4 regions of the Paenibacillus sp. 3LSP genome follow, and region 2 is predicted to be linked to each of the others. Evidence: predicted binding sites of a transcription regulator. Region 2 holds the regulator's gene; each other region holds the start of a gene.
The links. The regulator Rex, encoded in region 2, represses fermentation and respiration genes when NADH is low (regulators of the CRP and FNR family bind a similar motif). The targets are predictions, from matches to a motif close to TTGTGAAATATTTCACAA.

Region 1: the regulator Rex is predicted to act here: its motif matches at 1,959-1,976, upstream of RW092_RS00340 (TorD/DmsD family molecular chaperone).
Region 3: the regulator Rex is predicted to act here: its motif matches at 1,556-1,573, upstream of RW092_RS14105 (polymer-forming cytoskeletal protein).
Region 4: the regulator Rex is predicted to act here: its motif matches at 2,884-2,901, upstream of hcp (hydroxylamine reductase).

The regions. Positions count from the first base shown of each region.
Region 1 covers NZ_JAWDJI010000004.1:17,313-21,711, forward strand. The annotation lists gene RW092_RS00325 (MFS transporter) at 1-16, opposite strand, end outside; gene mobA (molybdenum cofactor guanylyltransferase) at 149-832, shown strand; gene moaA (GTP 3',8-cyclase MoaA) at 829-1,836, opposite strand; gene RW092_RS00340 (TorD/DmsD family molecular chaperone) at 2,152-2,847, shown strand; gene RW092_RS00345 (efflux RND transporter permease subunit) at 3,235-4,399, opposite strand, start outside.
Region 2 covers NZ_JAWDJI010000099.1:371-4,769, reverse strand. The annotation lists gene dinG (ATP-dependent DNA helicase DinG) at 1-2,059, shown strand, start outside; gene RW092_RS08155 (redox-sensing transcriptional repressor Rex) at 2,101-2,745, shown strand; gene RW092_RS08150 (amidohydrolase) at 2,742-4,040, shown strand; gene RW092_RS08145 (cell wall elongation regulator TseB-like domain-containing protein) at 4,101-4,399, shown strand, end outside.
Region 3 covers NZ_JAWDJI010000169.1:16,407-20,805, reverse strand. The annotation lists gene RW092_RS14115 (discoidin domain-containing protein) at 1-571, shown strand, start outside; gene RW092_RS14110 (SDR family NAD(P)-dependent oxidoreductase) at 722-1,429, shown strand; gene RW092_RS14105 (polymer-forming cytoskeletal protein) at 1,653-2,186, shown strand; gene RW092_RS23915 (DUF6199 family natural product biosynthesis protein) at 2,230-2,349, opposite strand; gene RW092_RS14100 (AraC family transcriptional regulator) at 2,492-3,322, shown strand; gene RW092_RS14095 (multidrug efflux MFS transporter) at 3,440-4,399, shown strand, end outside.
Region 4 covers NZ_JAWDJI010000148.1:306-4,704, reverse strand. The annotation lists gene RW092_RS12450 (alpha-L-fucosidase) at 1-929, shown strand, start outside; gene hcp (hydroxylamine reductase) at 1,144-2,838, opposite strand; gene RW092_RS12440 (FAD:protein FMN transferase) at 3,529-4,399, shown strand, end outside.

The sequences.
Region 1 (4,399 bases), on a different contig from region 2:
CCTGCAAACGAGCCATTCCTTTCTATCCGGGTCCATATGGTCACAGCGGGAAGCTTGTGACTATGATCCCAATGTAACACACAGGTGAAAGGGGATACAAACCAAGTTTTTTTGGTTTTACCATAATTTATGCATTGGGGGAAAACTGATGAACATTACCGCCATCATTTTAGCCGGCGGAAGATCCAGCCGGATGGGCAGCAACAAAGCGCTGCTTGAACTTGGCGGCTTGACGGTACTGGAACGATTGATTCGAGAGCTGGAGCCGATAGCTTCGAGAATCGTGATCGCTGGGGGAGAAAGGGCGGCCTATGAACGGTTTGGCCAAGAAGTCGTGACGGACCGTTATCCGGGGGCCGGTCCGCTGGCTGGGCTGCATGCCGGGTTGGAGAGCTCGACAACCCGCTGGAGCCTCGCGGTCGCTTGTGATACGCCGTTCGCGAATCGCGGCCTGTTCCGCGCTTTGTTGGAGCGCGCAGAGGCTGCGGAGGAAGCGGCGGCCCGGGCGGTTGACCGGGCAAGCGACCTCGCGGCAGGCGCCTCGGGCGGCTTCGCACCGACCGAGGCGATTTTGGCCCGCACGCCGGAGCGGGCCCATCCGCTGCTGGCGGCCTATCGGCGCAGCGTGCTTCCAGGCTTGGAAGCACGGTTGCGGGAAGGCCGCCTCAAGATGACGGCTTGGACCGAGACGCTGTGCACCGAATATATCGAAGGGGAGGCCCTCGCCAATGCTTCGGGCCTCCCCTTGGAGTGGTGCACGTTTAATATGAACAAGCCGGAGGACTATGAGCTGGCCCGATCTTGGTTAGAATCGGGCCGCTCAGAGGCTTAGCCGCCGATCTGTGACATTCGGCGGGCGGTTGGCGTATGGCTTTGTTGCTTGCGCTCCAAAGCCAGCGCCATTTCATGGTTCTTCGGCTTGGCTCCCAGCGCCTTCAGGAACAGGGAGCGGATGCCTGCATGGTCGCCGGCCGCGGCATAGGGACGCACATGCAGCTCATCCGACCAATACAGGCAGGCTTTGATATGTCCGTCCGCGGTCAAGCGCAGCCGGTTACAGCTGTCGCAGAAATGGTCGCTGACCGGATGGATCAGCCCAAACGTTCCGGCGGCACCCGCCACGCGTCGGCTTTCGGCAGGGCCGTTACCGCGAGGACCTTCGACGCCTTCCACTTCCCAGCCCGCTTCTCGGCATACGTCTTCTACGGCCGTCAGAGGCAGGTAAGTTTGACGCCAGGTGTCGCTGGCACTGCCGATCGGCATATATTCGATAAAACGAACATGCAGCGGTCGATCCAACGTTAATGCGATAAAATCGCGGATTTCATCCTCATTTATCCCTTTCATCAGGACCACGTTGAGTTTAATCGGCTCAAAACCGACCTCGACGGCGGCCTGAATGCCTTCCAGCACCTTCTCCACCTCGCCGCCGCGGGTAATCATCGCGAAGCGGTCCTGACGCAGTGAATCGAGACTGATGTTCACTCGGTTTAATCCCGCTTGCTTCAGCAGCTCGGCTTTTTTCGCCAAAAACATGCCGTTTGTCGTTAGTGCAATATCTTCAATGCCTGGAATGCGGGAGAGCATGGCAACAAGTTGTTCTAAATCTTTGCGCACCAGCGGTTCGCCGCCGGTTAGCCGAATTTTGCGGAGGCCCATCGGAGCAAGCGCCGAAACAGTCTCGGCAATTTCTTCGTAGCTCATGATTTCCTCGTGCGGTTGAAATACCATTCCTTCGGCGGGCATGCAATAGACGCAGCGCAAATTGCATCGATCCGTGACGGAGATGCGCAGGTAGTCATGTTTTCGCCCAAAAGGATCAAGCAACTGCTCCATGTGTACGCCTCCTTTTCTCTTTCAGGTGTTTCAAATTTAATATATATTCTTCTAGGGGTCAATGCGTTGACACACACTGTTCAAGTATATTCTGTGTCGGACAACGATACAATGGAAGTAAAGTGTAAAAAAAATCACATAAAAGCGCTTACATTTAGAGGTATAATACAGGTGAGCGATACGTGATCCCCCTTAATCATGTGTCGGTATATGCTTTCGAGATGATTTCCCGCATGGTGAAGGGAGTCATCTTTTTTTTAACTCATGGCAGGGCAAGATTAAACCACGATGTCGTTTTGAGGGAGATGAATTTGGATGGCAATGCTGTTCAAACCTTTGGTCTATACGCAGGAGCAGGTGGAGTGGCTGGAAACTCGCGGGATGGTGTATCAATTATTAATGGACTTTCTAAGTCGTCCGCCGCGGATGTCCTTGATGGCTCAGTGGCGTCGTAAGGTCGCGCAGTACCCGAAGGCAGGGGCCAGTAAGGGAGGACGCCGGCTGATGGCCTATCTGGAGAGCATTCCTGAAGCTAAGTTTCGCAGTGTCTGCCATCAAGAAGCGAAGGAGTACGATCGTTTGTTTTCGGGGCGGGAGGCGATCATTCCGTCTTGTGAAAGCTTGTTCCGCAGTCGCCGAGAAGGTGGCGGCGCGATGGCTTGTATTGCCGAAGTCCGCCAATTATATATGGATAATGCAATTGTATTTAATATGTTAAACGGCGAGCGCGACGACCATATTGCACTAGAGCTGGAGTTTATGGCCGTGCTCGCGGAAGGTATGCTGGCGAAGGCCAACCTGCAGCAAAGCTGCCTGGCGCTAGCGGACGTGCAGATCCGCTTCCTGGAGGAGCATTTGTTAAAATGGGCGCAGCCGTTTGCCCAGGAGCTCATGCAAGCTACGGAAAGTCCGCTCTTTATCGGACTGGCTGAGATGCTGGATGAGTTTCTGGTCAAAGATTTGGCACAGCTTCGCCCTTGGCGGGAAAGTCAGCAGCCGGTGATGGAATAGATCGCCAAAGGACCTCAACCTTCGCTGGATCGGCGGGAGGGGGTCCTTTTTGATGTTCTTCAGGTTTTCTGCTGCGAGGGCTAACGAGAGGACGAACGGGAGGACAAACGAGAGATCTAACGCTTGCCACACGTCTTATTGGGGCCAAAAACGCCATGTAGAAATTCTAACGCTTATGACAGTGCTTATTCACCCATGTTGTGGCCAAAAACGGTGGTTATGACCGCAATAGCGTTGCTCATCGTCGTTAGAATTTTAAATGACTCCAAATTGCTCAAATAACGTTTGTCATCCGCGTTAGAGCCAACCGTGCGATGAGATGCAGCCATCAATGGGCAAAAAAAGACGACGCAGGATAGTAATCCTTACGTCGTCTTGAGTATTGATTTAATCCAGTTCCTTGGCCGACAGATCGCGGCGGCGGAACTTCATCAGAAATTCGTAGACGATTGGCACGATGACCAGCGTGAGCAGCGTCGAGCTGATCAAGCCGCCGATAACGGTGATGCCAAGGCCGCGCGAGATAATCCCTGCGCTGCGCTCCCAGCCGAAGACGAGCGGCAACAGTGCGCCGATCGTTGCTAAGGCGGTCATCAGGATCGGACGAAGCCGGGTAGCGCCTGCTTCAAGCAAGGCTTCGCGAGTGGACAAGCCTTCGCGTTCCTTGTGGATAACGCGGTCGATCAAGACAATTGCGTTGGTCACGACGATCCCGATGAGCATGAGTACGCCCATTAATGCCGAGACGTTTAAAGTCTCTCCGCCGATCAGCAGGCCCAACATGGCGCCGATTACGATAAATGGCAGGGAGAAGAGAATCGTAAATGGAGCCAAGCCTCCGCCAAAGGTAACGACGAGTACAAAATAGACGATGGCGATGGCTGCCAACATGGCCAGTCCGAGTTGGCCAAACGTATCGTTGATCTGTTCGGTCACGCCGCCGAATTTAACGGTCACGCCGTCCGGCAGATCCAGCTTGTCGATCTTCTCCTGCAAGCTGTTCGACGCCTTTTGTACGTCGGTGGAGGTGATTTTTGCGCTGACTTCAACGACCATCTTCCCGTCGATCCGCATGATGGAATCCGGGGAGGTGCCTTTTTCTACCTTCGCTACGTCCTTGATGGGGACTTGAATGCCGAGCGGCGAAGTCAACGTTGCATTTTCGATATCGGTAATGCTGTTATAGGTCTCGCTGTCGGCTTCAATATACACATTGTATTTCTTGCCTTCGATGGCGACCTCGGTCAGAACTGGACGATCTCGAACCGGGCTTAGCTTCATCGCCAGTTGGCCTGGCGTTAAGCCGAGGGAGCTTAGCTTCTGTTGATCCGCAACCAGGGTGTACTGCTCATAGGTTTTGGACAGGCTGGTGTCGCCCTTTTCAAAGTTCTTCGTATCCTCTTGAATCAGGGAGAGGATTTGATCTGATACCGGCTTGATCTGCTCCAGCTCGTCCCCAAACACATTCACGCTTAACGTGCTGCCACCCAGACCGCCGGTCATCAGCTCGGACATATCGCTCCATTCACCCTTCGGAAGCTCGGTCCGCAGG
Region 2 (4,399 bases):
TCAGAACATGATGCTACACGAGGTCATGCGAGCTTTTGAGGAAGATAAGCACCTGCTCGTTGAGGCTGGAACTGGGACGGGCAAATCCTTGGGATATCTGCTGCCGGCCATTTACCACAGCGTCAAGAATGAAGAGAAGGTCATGGTGAGCACGCACACGATCAACCTGCAGGAACAGCTTAGAGAGCGCGATGTGCCGTTGTTGACGGAGGTCGTGCCTTTTCCGTTTCGTGCAGCCGTTTTTAAAGGTAGGCAGCATTATTTGTGCTTGCGCAAATTTGAACATAAAATAAATAGAAAAGACTTCTCTACACCTAAAGAAGAGGTGATGACGGCCGCGCAAATGGTCGTATGGCTGACCCAAACAGAAAGCGGCGATGACGAAGAGCTGAATCTCGGCAATCGCGGCGGTGATTTTTGGGAGACAGTGGCCAGTGAGTCGGAATCCTGCTTGGGCCGCTCCTGTCCTTGGTTCCGCAAATGCTTCTATCATCGCGCAAAACACGAAGCCGGTGTCGCGGACGTGGTGATTACGAACCACTCCAAGCTATTTACAGACATCCAGGCGGGGCATCAGCTGCTGCCGGGCTACGAGCGATTAGTAATCGATGAAGCGCATCATTTAGAGGATGTGGCCGGCAAGCATTTGGGGATTCATATGAAGTATTTTACGGTTGTGCATACGCTGACCCGGCTGTATAAAGACAGCAAGACGGGGCAATTGGCCAACCTCCGCAGCACGCTCGAAGCGTCAGCCGCAGAGAAATCCTCGGATTGGTGTTCGGTCATCGACGGAATCTTCCCTACGCTGGTGGATGTGAAGGAGAGCTGGGACAAGCTCAGCGAGTTGCTGTTCAGCTTAATGCCTGACCGCAGTGACGCCGCCCCTGGTGATCCTGGACAGTTCGTGTACCGGTTGCTGCCGAATCGCAAGCCCAAGGATTGGGAGACGTTGACCGCGCTAGAGAATCAAATTTATGTAGGTCTCGGCGACGTGCTTCGGAAAGGGGAGCGCCTTCTGTCCGAAATCCGAGAAGAGCAGGACGATTATGCAGCGGAGAGCTTGATCACCGATATTAGCGGGTTGTTTAAAGATTTAGCCGGAGAACGGGAAGCGCTTCGCTTCTTCATGAAGCTAGAGAGCGAGGATACCGTCTATTGGATGGAAGCGAACGGGAACTTCCGCAGCCGGTCGCTGCAAATGTATGCGGTGCCGATTGACGTCAGCGCTCAGTTGAAGCAATTTTTCTTCGATCGGAAGAAGAGCGTCGTCATGACGTCTGCGACTTTATCTGTAGATAAATCGTTCCAATATATGATTGAGCAGCTTGGCTTGACGGAGGCAGCGGAAGAGGATCGGCTGATCACCGCGATGCTGCCATCGCCGTTTAATTACCGTGATCAGGCGTTGCTGGTGATTCCGCGCGATTTTCCAAGTGTGAAAGGCAGCGTGGGGGATGATCATTTCATTAACACGCTGGTTCAATCGCTGGCGGATGCCGCGGTGGCGACACAGGGGCGCATGCTAGTGCTGTTTACATCGTACAAGATGCTCAGGCAGGTGTATGACCCGCTGAAAGAACGGCTTGCAGCGGAAGGCATCACGGTGATCGGGCAAGGGATGGACAGCGGCAGCCGCACCAAGCTGACCCGGCGCTTCCAAGGGAACAGCGCATCGGTGCTGCTCGGGACAAGCAGCTTCTGGGAAGGGGTGGATATCCCTGGCGAGGCGCTGACCAGTTTAGCAATTGTACGCTTGCCGTTCCAGCCGCCAAACCATCCGCTGGTGGAAGCGAAGAGCGAACGTCTGCAGCGGGAGAAGAAGAATCCATTCATGAAGCTGTCTGTCCCGCAGGCGGTCATTCGCTTTAAGCAAGGGTTCGGACGACTTGTCCGTTCGTCGCAGGATCGCGGCATCGTGATCGTTTATGATACCCGGATCCTGGAATCATATTATGGAAAATATTTCTTATACTCATTGCCAGGACCGAAGATGGAGCATATGCCATTAACTCAAATGGTGCCGCGTATCTCGGAATGGTTAAATCCCGAAGCCTAAGCCGCTTCATAGATCGTAATGGAGAATAGGGGGAACAATGCATGAAGTCAGATAAAATTTCGGACGCTGTCGTCCGCAGACTGCCGGTTTACCTGCGTTTTTTAAATGAACTCAGCCGCCGTGAGGTGCCAACGGTGTCCTCCCAGGAGCTTGGACAGAAGCTGGATCTTAATCCGGCGCAAATCCGTAAGGATTTAGCTTATTTCGGCGATTTTGGCCGGAAGGGGATCGGCTACGATGTCGCTTATTTGATTGAGAAAATTCAACAAATTTTAAATCTGGACCAACAGATTAACGTCGCGCTGGTGGGCGCCGGGAATCTGGGCCAAGCCCTTTCGAATTATAATGCGTATTTGAAGGATAATATGAAGATTGTTGCGGTGTTCGACGCTTCGCCGGCGAAAATCGGTAAGCAGATCAACAACATTACGATTCAGCCGATCGAAGAGCTGGCGGAAACTGTTCGGGCGAAAAATATCCGCATTGGCATCATCACCGTACCGGATACAGAAGCCCAACGGGTGGCGGACGAGCTGGTGGCCGCCGGAATCGGTGCGATTCTGAACTTCGCGCCAACGATTCTGAAGGTTCCGCCGGAAGTTCGGATTCATGCGGCTGATTTCACCACAGATTTGCTGAGCTTGGCTTACTACTTGGAAAACGGAAAGGAAACAAGCAACGTATGAGTCGGAAATGGTTAATTAAGAACGGGACGTTTGCCGTTTTAGATGCGGATCGTCCTGTGGTTCACGGATATATGCTCGTTGAGGGCGATACGATCAGCTATATCGGGGAAGAGCGCCCGGAAGGCGTGGAAGGCGCCGAGACTTTGGACGGCAAAGGGTTGTTATTCTTGCCGGGCCTGATCAATACCCATGGCCATGCGGCGATGTCGCTGCTGCGCGGTTACGGAGATGACATGGTGCTGCAAACCTGGCTGCAGGAGAAAATGTGGCCAATGGAAGCCAAATTTACGGCAGCGGATGTGTATGCCGGTACGGCATTGTCCGTGTTGGAAATGCTCAAGGGCGGCACGACGACGTTCCTGGATATGTACGATCATATGGACGAAGTGGCCAAAGTCGTGGAGGAATCAGGCATTCGCGCCGTGCTGATGCGCGGGGCCATCGGTTTGTGCTCCCCGGAAGAGCAAGATCAGAAGCTCAAGGAAGCGATCGCGTTTGCGCAGAACTGGCACGGCAAGGCAGAAGGACGCATCACCACGATGATGTCACCGCATGCACCGTACACCTGCCCGCCGGCTTTCATCGAGAAATTTGTGCAAGCTGCCCATGATCTCGATTTGCCAATGCATACGCATATGTCGGAGACGCGCGCCGAGGTAGAGCAGAACGTGAACGATTACGGCGTCCGTCCGGTAGAGCATTTGTTGAAGCTGGGGATGTTCTCCCGCCCAACCCTGCTTGCCCATGCGGTGCATTTGACCGACGAGGAAATCGATATCTTGGCAGCCCACGGAGTTACAATTTCGCATAACCCGGGCAGTAACTTGAAGCTGGCCAGCGGTGTCGCCCGCGTACCTGAACTCTTGAAGAAAGGCGTAGTGGTATCGCTGGGGACCGACGGTCCGGCGAGCAACAATAACCTGGATATGCTGGAGGAGATTCGTTTGGCTGCGCTGATCCATAAAGGCGTATCCGGCGATCCAACGGCGGTTCCGGCACTGGAAGCCTTGAAGATGGGAACGGAATACGGTGCAAAATCAGTCTTCTTGCAAAATACAGGCAAGCTGGCTGCAGGCATGAAGGCAGATATTATCGCCTTGAACACGGAGCAAGCCCATTTCCTGCCGAGAACAGATTATATCTCCCATACCGTTTACTCCGCTGGGGCCAAGGACGTGGAGCATGTCTGGGTGAACGGCAAGCAGGTTGTCAAACACGGGGCTTGCTTGACGCTGGATGAGGAACGTATCCGCTACGAGGCGCAGGCGGCGTTTGAGGGACTGCTGGCACGATAATGAGCGGCGCGCGGTTTCCAGAAGGAGGCTGCTTGCATAGGAAGGGAAAGGAAGAGAAGCTTGAGGAAGCGAACGAAATGGATCCTGCTGTCCCTTGTGATCCTGTTGATCGTGCTCCTGGGTCTCCACCGGTTTTATCTATACATTCATGAGGATACGTGGGAAGCCGAAAGAGCCGCCATTCAGCAGGCAAAGCAAGAGACAGATCTCGTCCGGGGCGACAAAGTTTGGAAGTCGGTATGGGATGAAGTCATCTGGGTCGTACAAGGTGAAGATGCCTCCGGTCGTCAGATGATGGTCTGGCTGCGGGAAGGACATGATCCGGAGGTACGCCTACTGGCTGATGGCAAGTCCGAGAG
Region 3 (4,399 bases), on a different contig from region 2:
CGCTACGGGGCAAGGAGATGGCCCCGTCGTAACGGCAGCCTTCCCGCTGCAGACGGCCCGTTACCTTAAAGTCGTACAAACGGGGACCGATTCGCACTGGTGGTCGATTCATGATGTGAAGGTATTTACCGCTGATTCGACGCCATGGATTGCAGAACCGTTAGCCGGAGAGGACGATTTCCTTAATGTGCTGGACCGTTCTGGGTGGACGGTTACCGCTTCTACCGCTGCGGATATCTTGGAGATGTTGGATGACAATTTGCGCAGCCGCTGGACGTCCGGTGAGGCGCAGACACCAGGCCAATGGATTCAGATTGATCTGGGCGGCCTGCGGACGATCAGCAAGCTGAGCATGGACTCGGGCGAGAGCGGCAACGACTATGCTCGCAGCTATCAAGTCCTTGCCTCGGAGAACGGGGTGGACTGGACGTTGGTTGCTGAGGATGTCGGAACGAGCAAACAGATCGTAACGACCTTCCCTCGGCAAACGGCGCGTTATGTGAAAATCATCCAAACCTCCACGACGCCATCGTGGTGGTGGTCGATCGCCGAGTTAAATCTCTATCGGTAAAAGTTGAATAGAAGTAAGTAAGAATGACGCAGCTCCCGGACGGATACTTCCGTTACCGGGAGCTGTTTTTTTGAGTTTATAATTCGAGAACGATAAATCTAAAATAATAATTTATCGAACGTTCTCATTATGATAAACTCAGGATGAAAGGTGGAAGCGTCCAATTGCAGCCTTTCGTCAATGAACATAGGCCGGGATCAGGAGAAATTGAATAAAGCTGTTGCAGCGTTGGGTAGTGCCAACACGATTGGCATAGTGTCAGACGCATCAGATCCAGAGGGTGCTGAGAAAGCCGTCGCGGCAGCGGTTGACGGCTTTGGCCGGTTAGACATCGTGTTCGCGAACGCCGGTATCAGCGGCAACACGCCGCTTGGCAGTGCAGATCCATCCTTGTTCAAGAAGATCCTTGATGTGAACATCGCCGGAGTGTTCTTTACAGTTCAAGTAGCTTCTGCATATTTGAAAGAAGGCGGATCGGTGATTTTAAACGGCTCCGTGTTGGCAAAGGCAGGCCATCCAGGATATGCAGCTTATGCAGCAAGTAAAGGAGCGGTTACCAGCATGGCACGGGTATTGGTGGCAGAGTTCGCGCCGCGGGGAATCCGCGTGAACACCGTTGTTCCTGGCGCAACGAAGACACCGATTTGGGGGGATACATCGGTTCCGGAATTTAGCCCGCTCGAAGAATATTTGAAGCAAAGCATCCCGCTCAACCGGATGGGGAAACCGGAAGAATTGGCGAATGCGGTGTTATTCCTAGCTTCGGATGATTCATCTTACGTCACTGGTGCAGAATTCAGCGTGGACGGGGGCGCAGGCTCTTCGCCAATGGGGACGCCAGCACATCAGCTCGACTGAACGAAGCATGAAAAACATCTCCCGTGAGGGAGTTCATATAGATACAAGCCGGCCAGGGAGTTGGTCGGCTTCCATTACGAAAATTTAGAGGAGGGAATGTCAAAGATGAACAAGCTGTGACTAGCAATGTGAAGTTTCGCACATATAAGTGAAAAAAATCACATTATCAAAAACCACTTTTTTTTATAATTCAAACTGAAGAGAAAAACAGGAGGGAAACAATATGAAAATGGTCAAAGGATTGGTTGTTGCCGGGCTTGCTGCGGCTCTGCTGGCAGGATGCGGTTCAAATGACGGGAACTCGGCGGCTAACGCCAATAAACCAGCGGATGCTACGACATCGGCTTCAATCGTCAATCAATCGGATGCATTCGTGAATGCAGTGAGTGAGAAAGGGACTTGGATCATCGCCATTCTCAACGACTTGACGGTGGATCAAGATGTTGTTGTTGCTGGCGAATTCCACGATAAAAACGATGCTTCGAAAGACATCTACCGGAAGATCGCATTGTATGCGCAAGATGAAGACCACAACGTGACCGCTTCTTACACCTTAACCGTTCCGAAATTGACGGTTCAAAGTGAAAACCTGAGAATTCAAGGCGGTACCGTAAAAGGTGATGTCTATGTTGAAGCGAACGGCTTCAACCTGTACGAAAACGCTACGATCGACGGTAACCTTTACTTCGCCAATGCCGACGTGCAAGCCAGCGCGAAAATCGACGGTAAAGTAACAGGGGCAACGGAAGTGAAATAACAGCAAACCCAAAGGCCAACCTCATGAGGTTGGCCTTATTTTTTTAGATGAAGAACGATTGGACGAACACATAGATCCCTATACCAATAATCGCGATACCGCTGATTTTGCACGAGAGATAATAGAAATCACTTGGCTCCGCCTCACGCACCCATAACCCCACATGATTTCCTCCCCTAATCAGATACTATTTCTACGTCTTCGTACGGGGGAGGTTGCGGTTTACCCATACGTATGGTCTAATCGCAGTAGCTGTTAACTGCATAGAAACTTCACAGGAAGTCTCATTGAGGAGGCGAGCGGTGATGAACCTGAACCATCTGCATTTTCATATCCATTATTGCAACAGTAAACAGCCGAATGACGGTAAACAGCTAAGAAGCAGCATCCGTAGAACACTTACGCATCACGAATTGTTGCTCGTCACCGGGGGGAAGGGCAGTATTACGTTGGACCGCAAAAAACTTCTCGTTCAAGAAGGCATGTTATTCTACATCCACGCGGGTCTCCCTCATCACATACAGATGGACGAAACCGATCCGATCTGTTTCTATTCCGTCCATTTTAGTTATGCGGGCATCCGCTTTGATGACGGGAACTGGTCCATTGGGCAGGAAACTGAGCGTTTACCGCTTCCGTCCATGCAGGTGCTGCAAAACGGTTATCTAGTCGAGGATGCCTTTCGCCGTTTGGCGGCTACTTGGTTCACTAAATTGCCAGGGTATGAGCTGCTGACGAGAGCGGGACTGGAGCAACTGCTGTATGAAATCTTGGTCCATGCACAAAGACAAAATCAGAACCACGCGGTTGCCCTCAAAGTGGAGAAAGTGATTCAGTACATGCGTGAGCATCTGGGCGAGCGGCTTACATTGGCAGAGCTGTCGGAACTGGTGCATTTGTCTACGTATTACCTGTCACGAGCCTTTAAACAGACGACCGGATTTACCGTCATTGAGTACTTTAATAAACTAAAAATTGATAAAGCCAAAGAGTTGATCCTTGAAAGTGATAAAAAAATTAAAGATATTGCGTTGGAGCTTGGTTTCGCCGATGAATTCTATTTCAGCCGCATCTTTAAACGGACCGAAGGGATGAGCCCATCGGAATTTTATAGCAAAATCGTCCATGGAGTTTAAGATAATGCATGGAGTATAGCTAGTCTTCGCGCTAATATTGTTCTGCAAGAATGTTCATCTTAACGTTCATCTGCACGCGCAGAGGACAGGGGGTTACAGAAAGAAGGCTTAAAGGGTATGCCGATTTGGAAAAGAAATTTGATCGTATGCTGGTTCGGCATGTTTGTGACCGGCATAGGCATGAGCCAGCTTGCACCGATCTTGCCGCTATACATCAAAGAGCTGGGGGTGGATCAGGCGGATGCGGTGTCCCGGTATTCCGGACTAGCCTTCGGCATCACGTTTATCGTCTCGGCGATTTTCTCGCCGATTTGGGGTCTTGCGGCGGATAAATTTGGCCGGAAACCGATGCTCTTACGGGCCAGCCTCGGGATGGCGATTGTCATTGGATGTATGGGGTTTGTCACCAATGTCCATATGCTGATCTTCCTTCGTTTCCTGCAGGGCATCATCACCGGCTACAGCACTGCTTGTACGACATTGATTGCTACTCAGACGGACAAGGCCCATGCCGGTTGGGCACTAGGACTCTTGTCTACGTCCAACATCGCCGGCTCGCTGCTAGGTCCAACGATCGGCGGCTTTATCGCTGAACATGCCGGGATTGAAGAGACCTTTTTCTTAACTGGCGGACTGATGTTAATCGCCTTCATAACGACGTTATTGTTCGTTAAAGAGACGTTTGTACGGTCGGAAGTGAAGGTGGCAGGCATGAAGGAAGTATGGAGTGCGTTGCCGGAAAAAGGCTTGACGGTGACGCTGTTTGCTACGTTTTTTATGCTGAGTGTTGCAATGTATTCGGTGGAGCCGGTCCTTACCGTTTATGTGAATGAAATCTCCCGTAACAGCAGCCATGTGGCGTTGCTGGCAGGTATCATCTTCTCGGCATCCGGGTTGGCCAATATCTTGGCAGCACCTAAGCTAGGCAAGCTGTCCGACCGGATTGGCGCCCATAAAGTGATGTTGGCGGCGCTATTGGTCTCGGGGATCTTGTTTATCCCGCAGGCGATCGCCCGCAATCCCTGGGAATTGATGGGGCTGCGGTTCCTGCTGGGGGCGGCATCAGGGGGACTTAAT
Region 4 (4,399 bases), on a different contig from region 2:
CCAGCTACGGGGAAGGAGCCGCGTATGACGATTTTTACGTGAATCAACTGACGGAGCTGCTTACTCAATATGGCGAGATTAGCTGCGTGTGGCTGGACGGCGCCAACGGAGAAGGCCCCTCCGGCAAGCGGCAGCAGTACGATTGGGACCGTTACTATGAGACGATTCGCCGGCTGCAGCCGCAATGCGTGATCAGCGTATGCGGCCCGGATATCCGCTGGGTTGGCAACGAGGCAGGGCATACGCGGCGGGAAGAATGGAGCGTTGTACCTCGGGCTTTGCAAGATGCGGAGAAAACGGCGGAAAAATCGCAACAAACCGATGACCCGTCCTTCGCTCGTTCGATCAACTCGATGGAAGAGGATCTGGGCAGCAGGCGGGCGATTGCTCGGTATGGCGGAGAATGGGTGTGGTATCCGGCTGAAGTGAACACGTCCATCCGTCCGGGGTGGTTCTACCATGCCGAAGAGGACGGGCAGGTGCGGAGCGACCGTGAACTGTTCGACATCTACTTGAAATCCGTTGGCGGTAATGCCATGTTCCTGCTTAACATCCCGCCTAACCGGGATGGGGTGATCGCAGCGCCGGATCGTGAAGTTCTGGCCAAGCTGGGACGCCGAATCCAGGAATTAAATGATCCAAGGCTGAACGAAGGGGCCGTATGGATAGGATCGAGTGCCGCTTCCCAGGAGGAGGCGGCCGAAGCTCTTGCCGAGGCCACACCGGATCGCGCTTGGAGACCGTCTGCGTCGGATGCTGAGCCTTGGGTACAAATCGTTTTACCGGAGGCGAGGGCATTTAACGCGGTTATTTTACAGGAACAGATTGAACAAGGACAGCGGGTAGAGAGGCGTTTGAGCTGTGGGCATCGGAACTTACCGAGGATAAGTCCAACGAGGAAACTGCACTTCTCGGTGAATGGCGTTTGATTGGAGAAGGTTCGATAATCGGTTACAAGAAGATTGTCATCCTTCCGGTTACGACAGCCCGGAGGGTGAAGGTTGTTTTTAAACAGTATCGTGAGTATCCGACTTTGGCGGCAATCCAACTCTCATTATTAAGCGAGTAACGATATAGTGACTGGAATCGAAAGGACCCCCTCATTCACATCACGTGATAGGGGGTCCTTTCGATTTGCACACGTTACGCCAAAGCTCCAAGAAACATGGCCATATCTTCCTCTACATTCGTAATGCCCCCGATGCCAAACTTGTCGATCAGGACCTTCGCTACGTTGGGGGACAGGAAGGCCGGCAAAGTAGGGCCGAGGTGAATGTTCTTGACACCGAGATGGAGCAGAGCGAGCAGGACGATGACGGCTTTTTGTTCATACCAGGCAACATTGTACGATATCGGCAGCTCGTTGATATCCTCAAGACCGAACAATTCCTTTAGTTTCAGTGCAATGACGGCGAGTGAATAGGAATCATTACATTGACCCGCATCAAGGACGCGGGGTATCCCGCCAATATCCCCCAGGTCCAGCTTATTGTATTTGTACTTGGCACAACCGGCGGTCAGGATCACGGTATCCCGAGGAAGTGCCTTAGCAAACTCGGTGTAGTAGTTCCGCGATTTCATTCGTCCGTCACACCCCGCCATAACAAAAAACCGTTTGATCGCACCGCTCTTCACTGCCTGAACGATCTGATCCGCCAAACGAGTCACAGTATGATGGGCAAAGCCGCCGACAATATGCCCGCTTTCGAGCTCGGTTGGCGGCGGACAATTTTGGGCATGCGCGATGAGTGCTGAGAAGTCCTTTGGCTTCCCGTCCTTGCCATCCGGAATATGACGTGCTCCAGGATAACCGGTGTTCCCCGTTGTGTAAAGTCGATCCCGGTAACTATCCTTTGGCGGCACGATACAGTTGGTCGTCATGAGAATCGGACCGTTAAAGGCTTCGAATTCCCTCGTTTGCTGCCACCAGGCATTGCCGTAGTTGCCGACGAAATGGCTGTATTTTTTGAATGCCGGATAGTAGTGGGCTGGGAGCATCTCACTGTGAGTGTATACGTCCACGCCGGTGCCTTCCGTTTGGAGCAGCAGCTCTTCTAAATCCTTCAAATCATGACCACTGATCAATATACCTGGGCGATTCCGTACACCGAGATTGACCTGGGTTACTTCCGGATGACCATAGGTGCTTGTATTGGCTCGATCCAACAAGGACATGGCTTCGACGCCATATTTGCCCGCTTCCAGGACCAAGGCGACAAGATTATCGGTTGTTAAGGTATCGTCCAAGGTTGCAGCCAGCGCCTGGCGCATAAAGTGATGAATCCTTCCGTCGGTATAACCCAATTGATAGGCATGGTAGGTGTAAGCGGCCATCCCCTTAAGTCCGTAGGTTAATAGTTCACGTAAGGAACGAATATCTTCGTTGGCGGTAGAGAGGACCCCGACCTGTTGGGCTTTACCTGCGAACTGGCTTTCATCTCTAGGCTCCCAGAGCGCGGCATCGGGTAAGACAGCCTCATCGTCAGAGTGCTTCTTCATCCAGTAGCTTCTAACAATATCTCGCAAGGCAAGAGCCTCCCGGATATGGCTCACGAAATAGTTGCGATCAAAATTAGCGTTCGTTATTGTCGCAAACAAGGAGTTCATGGTAAATACGGATAGCTGCCGGTCAAGCGGCTCCGGCAGGTCGCTGTCTAAGGCAAGGAATGACGCCCCCTTGAGGACATAGACCAACAAATCCTGCAGATTCGCAACCTCCTCAGACTTTCCGCAAACACCTGTGATGGTGCAGCCCGTTCCACCCGCGGTCTCTTGGCATTGGTAACAGAACATGGACGGCTCGTGACGCGTATCGGTTGGGATTTGACTTTGGTTCATCGAGAAACCTCCTTGATTGATTTCGAAGACAGGAGGTGCTGAAGATTGTGTTGATTTTCACGTAGTTAGATTTGAGACACTGCACCTCCGTTTCTGCCAGAAGCATATCGCTCGATCGGCAGCGATTGAGTGACTGGGATCACAGTCATTTCCACAAAATAGCAAACAAATAACAGAATCTCTTTACCTAGGAAAAATATGCTATAATCCAATTCATAATAGATAAGGGGGGATATGGAAATTGGTAAAAAAGATCATGAAATCAATCCTTTGGGGACTATTGGGTATAGCGATCTTAGGTATTGTGATCGGGTTTGCCACAGACCATTTTACGTTGGCTTACCGAATTATGTTGGTGTTGTTCCTCGTTTTCAGCGGATGGGGTACCTTCTACTATGTAAAAAATCATGAGCGGCAGTATTTAGACGATTATCGGCGGTATAACCGTTCATACGATAACATCACTCGAGAAGATGACTTATTAAGATAAACGAATTTCGGATCAACTTCGGTTTGAGGCTTGATCATTGTGGGAGCGAGATCTATCTCGCTTCTTTTTGCATTTAGGTTCGTGTTCCTCTTTGCAGTACTCAAGTCACCGTGATGTTCTTCCTAGACGAAGTGTGATGAAAATTATACAATACGGGAAGTTAACCACGAGCTGCGTGAACTTTCAAATGAGGTGAAACGATGCAACGAACACAGAAATGGCGCAAACGGGCTGTACTTTTCGGCTTGACGGCAATGCTGACGATCCTCTTATCCGGGTGCGGAGGCGAGGCGAATCCGAAGGACAAAACGGCGGCCGCAGAGCCGACCTCAAGACAATATTATATTTTTGATACGGTGGTTAACATCAAATTGTATGAGGACCCGAAGGGCGAAGAGCATTTGGATCATATCGATGCGATGTTGAAAACGTTGGACGAGGAGCTTAGCCGGACTTTGGAGACAAGCCAGCTCTACAAAGTGAATCAGGAGGCAGGCGTAGAGGCGGTTGAAGTATCCGAAGATACGATAGAGGTATTAAAACGCTCGCTGAATTATGCCAAGGAGACGGATGGGCTGTTTGACCCAACCGTTGGCGGATTGGTTGATCTGTGGGATATTGGACATGAAGATGCCCATGTTCCGGCTCCGGAGGACTTGCAGCGGGAGCTTAGCTTGGTTGGTTATCAAAATGTGGTGATGGACGAAACCAAGCGAACGATTTTTCTGAAAACACCGGGGATGATTCTGGATCTCGGCGGCATCGGGAAAGGGTATGCGGCAGACAAAATCGCAGCTTATCTTCGTGAAGAAGGCGTAAAGAGCGCATTAGTTGACCTTGGCGGCAGCAGTATCATCGTGGTTGGAAGCAAGCCGAACGGTGACGACTGGATCGTTGGACTGCAGGATCCTGACAGCTCGCGCGGGACGACGATGGGGACTATTCGCTTAAATGATCAGGTGATTAATACCTCGGGAGTCTATGAGCGGTATTTTGTTGAGGACGGGGTGATGTATCACCATATTCTTGACCCCAGAACTGGCGCGCCGGCGCAAAACGAGCTGAAGAGCG